2 linked regions of the Runella sp. SP2 genome follow. The protein of the gene in region 1 binds, or shares a complex with, the protein of each later gene. Links are inferred from orthologs where the notes say so. Each region holds a gene or a part of one and is shown on either strand. Other genes may lie near its edges. The genes, in order: accB and accD.

What was found.
Region 2: the proteins of accB (region 1) and accD are in contact, whole or in part, in a solved structure (PDB 8UXZ), measured with the Escherichia coli proteins. The link is inferred for Runella sp. SP2 from one-to-one orthologs.

The regions. Positions count from the first base shown.
Region 1 is NZ_CP031030.1:6,917,501-6,920,656, forward strand. What follows is about bases 308-3,130. They hold accB (acetyl-CoA carboxylase biotin carboxyl carrier protein), read left to right. Parts: upstream 308-1,402; coding sequence 1,403-1,858; downstream 1,859-3,130. Other genes in these bases: DTQ70_RS27850 (beta-ketoacyl-ACP synthase III), read left to right, coding at 308-709; efp (elongation factor P), read left to right, coding at 804-1,367; accC (acetyl-CoA carboxylase biotin carboxylase subunit), read left to right, coding at 1,875-3,130. Outside these bases: more of DTQ70_RS27850, read left to right, coding at 1-307; more of accC, read left to right, coding at 3,131-3,156. UniProt on the Escherichia coli protein: This protein is a component of the acetyl coenzyme A carboxylase complex; first, biotin carboxylase catalyzes the carboxylation of the carrier protein and then the transcarboxylase transfers the carboxyl group to form malonyl-CoA.
Region 2 is NZ_CP031030.1:5,852,970-5,856,036, forward strand. The notes cover bases 160-2,893. They hold accD (acetyl-CoA carboxylase, carboxyltransferase subunit beta), read right to left. Parts: upstream 2,081-2,893; coding sequence 1,238-2,080; downstream 160-1,237. Other genes in these bases: DTQ70_RS23540 (radical SAM protein), read right to left, coding at 214-1,185; DTQ70_RS23550 (DNA alkylation repair protein), read right to left, coding at 2,204-2,893. In the rest of the region: more of DTQ70_RS23550, read right to left, coding at 2,894-2,911; cell division protein FtsZ, read right to left, coding at 2,913-3,067.

The sequences.
Region 1 (3,156 bases):
AGCCAATCTCATCTGTGATATGGTGGGTATTAAATCCATTGGAAGTTTTGATATTCAGGCGGCTTGCTCAGGCTTTATTTATGCCCTGACGGTAGGTTCGCAGTTTATCGAAACGGGTAAATACAAAAAAGTGATTGTGGTAGGAGCGGATAAAATGTCAGCTATTATTGACTATACCGACCGTACGACCTGCGTGTTGTTTGGGGACGGAGCAGGCGCTGTTTTGCTCGAACCTAACACCGAAGGGCTCGGAATTTTAGATACCATTATCAAATCAGACGGAGCTGGTCAGCCCTTCTTGCACCAAAAAGCAGGAGGAAGCCGCTTCCCCCCCACGCACGAAACGATTGACAAACGCTGGCACTATGCCTACCAAGATGGTCAGTCGGTATTTAAGTTTGCCGTTACCAATATGGCCGACGTTGCGGCTGAAATCATGGAGCGTAACCACCTCTCAGGCGACGACGTGGCGTGGTTGGTACCTCACCAAGCCAACAAACGCATCATTTCCGCAACGGCCAACCGCATGAAAGTCGGGATGGACAAAGTGATGCTGAACATTCATAAATACGGAAACACGACTGCGGCAACCATTCCTCTGTGTTTATGGGATTATGAATCGCAACTTAACAAAGGCGATAATCTCATTTTTGCTGCATTTGGAGGAGGCTTTACGTGGGGGTCGGTATATGTAAAATGGGCGTATTAACGAGGAAACTTCTCAATTCTCAAAAATCAAATTTCGATAAGAGGCTAGGATTATTCGTGGCCTTCAATCTAATGAATTAACGATTCATACTAAAATGGCAACAACTGCAGACATCCGTAATGGATTAGTAATTAATTTTAACCACGATTTGTTTCAAATTGTCGAGTTTCAACACGTTAAACCAGGTAAAGGGGCGGCTTTTGTACGTACAAAACTTAAAAGCCTTACCAGTGGTAAAGTGTTGGACAATACCTTTAACTCAGGGGTGGCAATCTACCCTGTGCGCGTAGAGCGCCGAGAGTTTCAATTCTTGTACAAGGACGAAGCTGGCTTCAACTTTATGGACAATGAATCGTTTGAGCAAATTTCAATCGACGAAAAATTGGTTGACGGGGCTGACTTGATGAAAGAAGGCCAAGTCGTAGAAATTTTATTGAATACTGAAAACGAAGCACCCCTCACGTGCGAACTTCCAGCCACAGTTGACTTGGAAGTAGTATATGCAGAGCCAGGCATTAAAGGCGATACTGCCAACAACCCTCGCAAGGCAGTAGAAGTAGAAACGGGAGCGCGCATCATGGTGCCTATGTTTATCGAACAAGGAGATAAAATCCGCATCAAAACAGCTACCAGAGAGTACTCAGAACGCGTTAAGTAAGACGAAAGTCTCCAACAACCTAACTTCAAACAACAATGGAAATTAAAGACATTCAGAAATTACTCGATTTCATTGCTCACTCTAGTTTGGACGAAGTAAACATCGAAACTGGTGAGTTTAAGGTAAGCGTAAAGCGCAACGCCGTGACTACCGTGGTTGCCGCTGCTCCTGCTCCCGTAGCCGCCGCGCCAGTAGTGGCCGCTCCTGCACCAGCAGCAGCACCCGCTCCTGCTAAAGCGGATGAATCGAAGTATTTGACCATCAAATCACCAATGATTGGTACTTTCTACCGTTCAGGCGGGCCAGATAAACCTTCGTTTGTAGAAGTAGGCGACGAAGTTGCAACTGGAAAAGTGGTTTGTATTGTAGAAGCGATGAAGCTTTTCAACGAAATCGAATCGGAAGTATCAGGTCGTATCGTAAAAGTATTGGTTGAAAATGCTACGCCTGTAGAATACGACCAGCCATTGTTCTTGGTAGAGCCTGCTTAACAATTTCCAAAAACTCATGTTCAAGAAAATACTAATCGCCAATCGCGGGGAGATTGCATTGCGCATTATCCGTACTTGCCGCGAAATGGGTATAAAAACAGTCGCTGTGTATTCCACTGCTGATCGTGATAGCCTTCACGTTCGTTTTGCAGATGAGGCTGTTTGTATTGGCCCTCCGCCAAGCCGACAATCATATTTGAGTATTCCAAATATCATTTCAGCCGCAGAAATTACCAATGCTGATGCCATTCACCCAGGCTACGGGTTTTTGTCAGAAAACGCTGAATTTTCGCGAATTTGTGCCGAATACGGCATCAAATTTATCGGAGCAACGGCCGAGCAAATTAATTTCATGGGGGATAAGTCAACCGCCAAAGCAACGATGAAGGCGGCGGGTGTACCAGTTATCCCAGGTTCAGAAGGTTTGTTGGAATCGGTGGAAGAAGGTAAAGCCTTGGCCAAAGAAATTGGCTATCCTGTTATTGTAAAAGCTACCGCGGGTGGTGGTGGCCGTGGGATGCGGATTATCAAAGATGAAAGTGAATTTCAGAAAGCATGGGACGATGCTAAAATGGAATCAGGAGCAGCCTTCGGAAATGATGGCTTGTACCTTGAGAAGTTTGTAGAAGAGCCGCGCCACATCGAAATTCAGGTAGTAGGTGACCAATATGGCACCGTTTGCCACCTTTCTGAACGCGATTGCTCGATTCAGCGTCGTCACCAAAAATTGGTCGAAGAAACGCCATCACCAATTGTATCCCCAGAGCTTCGTGAGCGCATGGGCGAAGCGGCTATCCGTGGAGCGTCAGCGATTGCCTACGAAGGAGCAGGAACGATTGAGTTTTTGGTGGATAAATACGGCGAGTTTTATTTCATGGAAATGAACACACGTATTCAGGTAGAACACCCAATCACGGAGGAAGTGACTGATTTTGATCTTATTAAAGAGCAAATTAAAGTAGCTGCTGGTGAGCGTATTTCGGGTCAAAATTACTCGCCAAAGCTGTATGCGATGGAGTGTCGTATCAACGCCGAGGACCCTGCCAACGGTTTCCGCCCAAGTCCAGGAAAAATTACGCAGTTGCATTTCCCTGGTGGACACGGGGTTCGTATCGACAGCCACGTATATGCAGGTTATACGATTCCGCCAAACTATGACTCAATGATTGCAAAAGTAATCGTGAGTGGTCAGTCGCGGGAAGAAGTAACAACCCGTATGAAGCGCGCCTTGCAAGAGTTTGTAATTGAAGGTATCAAAACGACGATTCCTTTCCACATTCGCTTGATGGACGATGCAG
Region 2 (3,067 bases), 1.1 Mb from region 1 along the record:
CGATAATAACCCAGTTTTGCCCGTAAATTACTGAAAACCAGCGTATTTTGTTGCTAGAAAGCATGGTTTCCCTAGACATTTGGGCGAAAATGAGTATCTAAAACGGGATGCTAAAACACTAAAAAAGCAGAGTAAAAGTAACCTTACTTCCTCTAAATTAATGAGTTAGCTTCTAATAATATAAGACAAAATTAAGGAAGAATAAGGGAAGTATCAAAAGAGTTGTTTCCACGTCCCTTTGATTCTGTTGTATTTGAGGGTGCTCGGAAGAGCTTTCCACCAATATTTATTGATAGTCACGGCAAAAGACGGTTGCATGTAACAATTGATGGCACAACCCTCGCAAGCAGGAAGACGGCCTTCTAGTGCGACTAACTTTTGAACTTCGTCAGAGAGATATAGCTCATATAAATTATTCTCAATCGCAAATTCTTTCAGCCCTAAATGATAACAGGGTAGTACGAGTTTGTTTTCAGGAGAAATGACAATGGTAGTACTACCAGCAAGGCAAATGGGGGAATCTGTGTGGTTTCCACCATCAAGACGTAACTGAATGAAGGCATCATTGAGATAAACATTGCTTTTTTTTCCCCACTGCCTAAGCTGCTGTAATGCCGCTGGAGACAGCTGTGAGCCCACTTTATTGTACTCAAAGACGGGATTTAGGATAAGTACAAGGCCGTGAGGTTTGCATATTTCTTGCCAAACCTTTTCTATCTGGTGAATATTCGACTCAAAAACGGTAAAAAGTATGTCTGGACGCTCTCCCAACGACTTCGCGATTTGGATAGACTCCATGACTTTGTCGAAACATTTTACCCCTCGGGATAAATCATGTTCGTCTCGCTCAGGAGAATCAAGAGAAAAATGGAGCATGTCAACCAACCCCCGAAGGCGATTGGCATATTTAGGATATAACAGGCAGTTGGTGGTAATGGTAGTCAACAGACCCAGCCGTTTACATTCCTTTAGCAGCTCGTCAAGCTGACGATGTAATAATGGTTCTCCTCCTGTGAAGTCAACGACTTTCACCCCTAATCGTTTCAGGGCAGCAAGATTAGCTTTGGCTTCTTGGAGGGTTATGTATGGTGAAGGTCGCTCCCAAATGTCACAAAAACTACAAGCGGCGTTACAGCGATACGTCACATAGTAATTACACAAGACAGGGTGGGATACAAGACGCATAGGGTGCAATAAAACTTTCTGGAAAGCTTTATACTTTCCAGAAAGTGGGAGTTTATTGAAGCATTCGTAGTAAACTCGCAAGCTTATCTTTTAAATCTTTGCGATCGACGATAAAATCTAGGAAGCCGTGTTCTAAGACAAATTCTGCACTTTGAAAACCTTTGGGCAAATCTTTACCAATGGTTTCGCGAATAACACGTGGTCCCGCAAATCCAATAAGTGCGCCAGGTTCGGCAATATTAAAATCACCTAACATGGCATAGGATGCCGTAACACCACCAGTAGTGGGATCTGTAAGTAAAGATATATAAGGAATTTTTGCCTCCGACAAGAGCGCAAGCTTGGCCGAAGTTTTTGCCATTTGCATTAATGAATAGCCTGCTTCCATCATTCGTGCGCCACCAGAGCGAGAAATCATCAAAAACGGCATTTTGTTTTGCAATGCGTGGTCAATCCCTCTGGCTATCTTCTCTCCTACTACCGAGCCCATAGAACCACCAATAAAGTTGAAATCCATGCAACTTACCACAATGTCGAGCTCATCCATTTTCCCATAAGCGGTACGCACGGCATCTTTTAATCCTGTTTTCTTTACGGTGTCACGGATACGATCGGGATACTTCTTTGTATCTTCAAAATTCAGAGGATCTCCCGAGAGCATATTGGCATCGAGTTCGGTGTATTCTGCATTGTCAAAAAGAACTGAGAAATAGGCTTCCGAACCAATTTTTTCGTGATAATTACATTTTACGCACGTATAAGCATTGACTTTATGTTCGCGAGTGTGCATAACATGCTTGCAGCTAGGGCACTGATACCAAAGCCCATCAGGAGCTTCGCGTTTCATTTCGGTGGGCGTCTGAATGCCCCTTTCTTTTCTAGTAAACCAAGACATGAGTTAGATTCGAGTTTTGATTTGTGTACATTGAGTTTAGATAAGACGCTGATAATCAAACTCAATAGTGTTTTGAGCCTTTTAAAGGCCGCGCCAAAGATACATAAGAAATCAATCTATGTGTCAAAGTGATAGATAATACTTGCGTTTTGACTCAGGAAAACGTTCAATAGCGTACCGTAATGCGGTTCGAGGCATTTGTTGGGTATGGGTATCTAAAAACTCTTCAAGGACAAGCTCGTCACGTTTTCCTACCTCGCGCAACATCCACCCTACTGCTTTGTGGATAAGATCGTGAGAATGAGATAATAGAAGCTCTGCAATACGCAAGGTGTCACTAAATTGATTGTGTTTGATAAAATACCAAGTGGATACCATTGCCACGCGTTGCGCCCAAAGATGAGGGCGTTGTGCCAAGTCATAAAGAATGCTGCGGTCTTGTTTCAATAAATAAGCACCAACAATATCGCGGCAGGTGACATCTACCAAATCCCAATTGTTGATGTAATCAAGGTGCGTAAGGTAAAAATCAAAAATTTGTTTCTGAGCGGTGGGGTCTTTTTTTGATTTCTGAAAATGCTTCATTAAACCAATCAAAGAAGCCATTCTAATTTCGTGATAAGGGCTAATAAGAAGCGCTTGCCATTCTGAAATAGACAGGTACGCGTATTTTGCAACCACAGACCGTATTTCGGGCATGGTAATGCCTAAAAATAAATCTCCTTCTCCATATTGGCCTTTCCCTGTTTTAAAAAAGCGCGAAAGAAAGGCAGCCTTTTCGGGGCTGCCTAGGGAGTATAAATCTTTTTGAATCGAATCAATTCCTGCCATTTTACCTTTTGTGCTTGTCTAAAACAATCTGAATGAACACTTCGTCAGGTGAATTTGGTTTTTGGAATAAAACAACGTTTTGACGCAGGAAAGCAGGTTTGTCGAGTTCTTTCTCCGAATATTTTCCAAAGGAAATATCGTGCACAAGGCGACGCA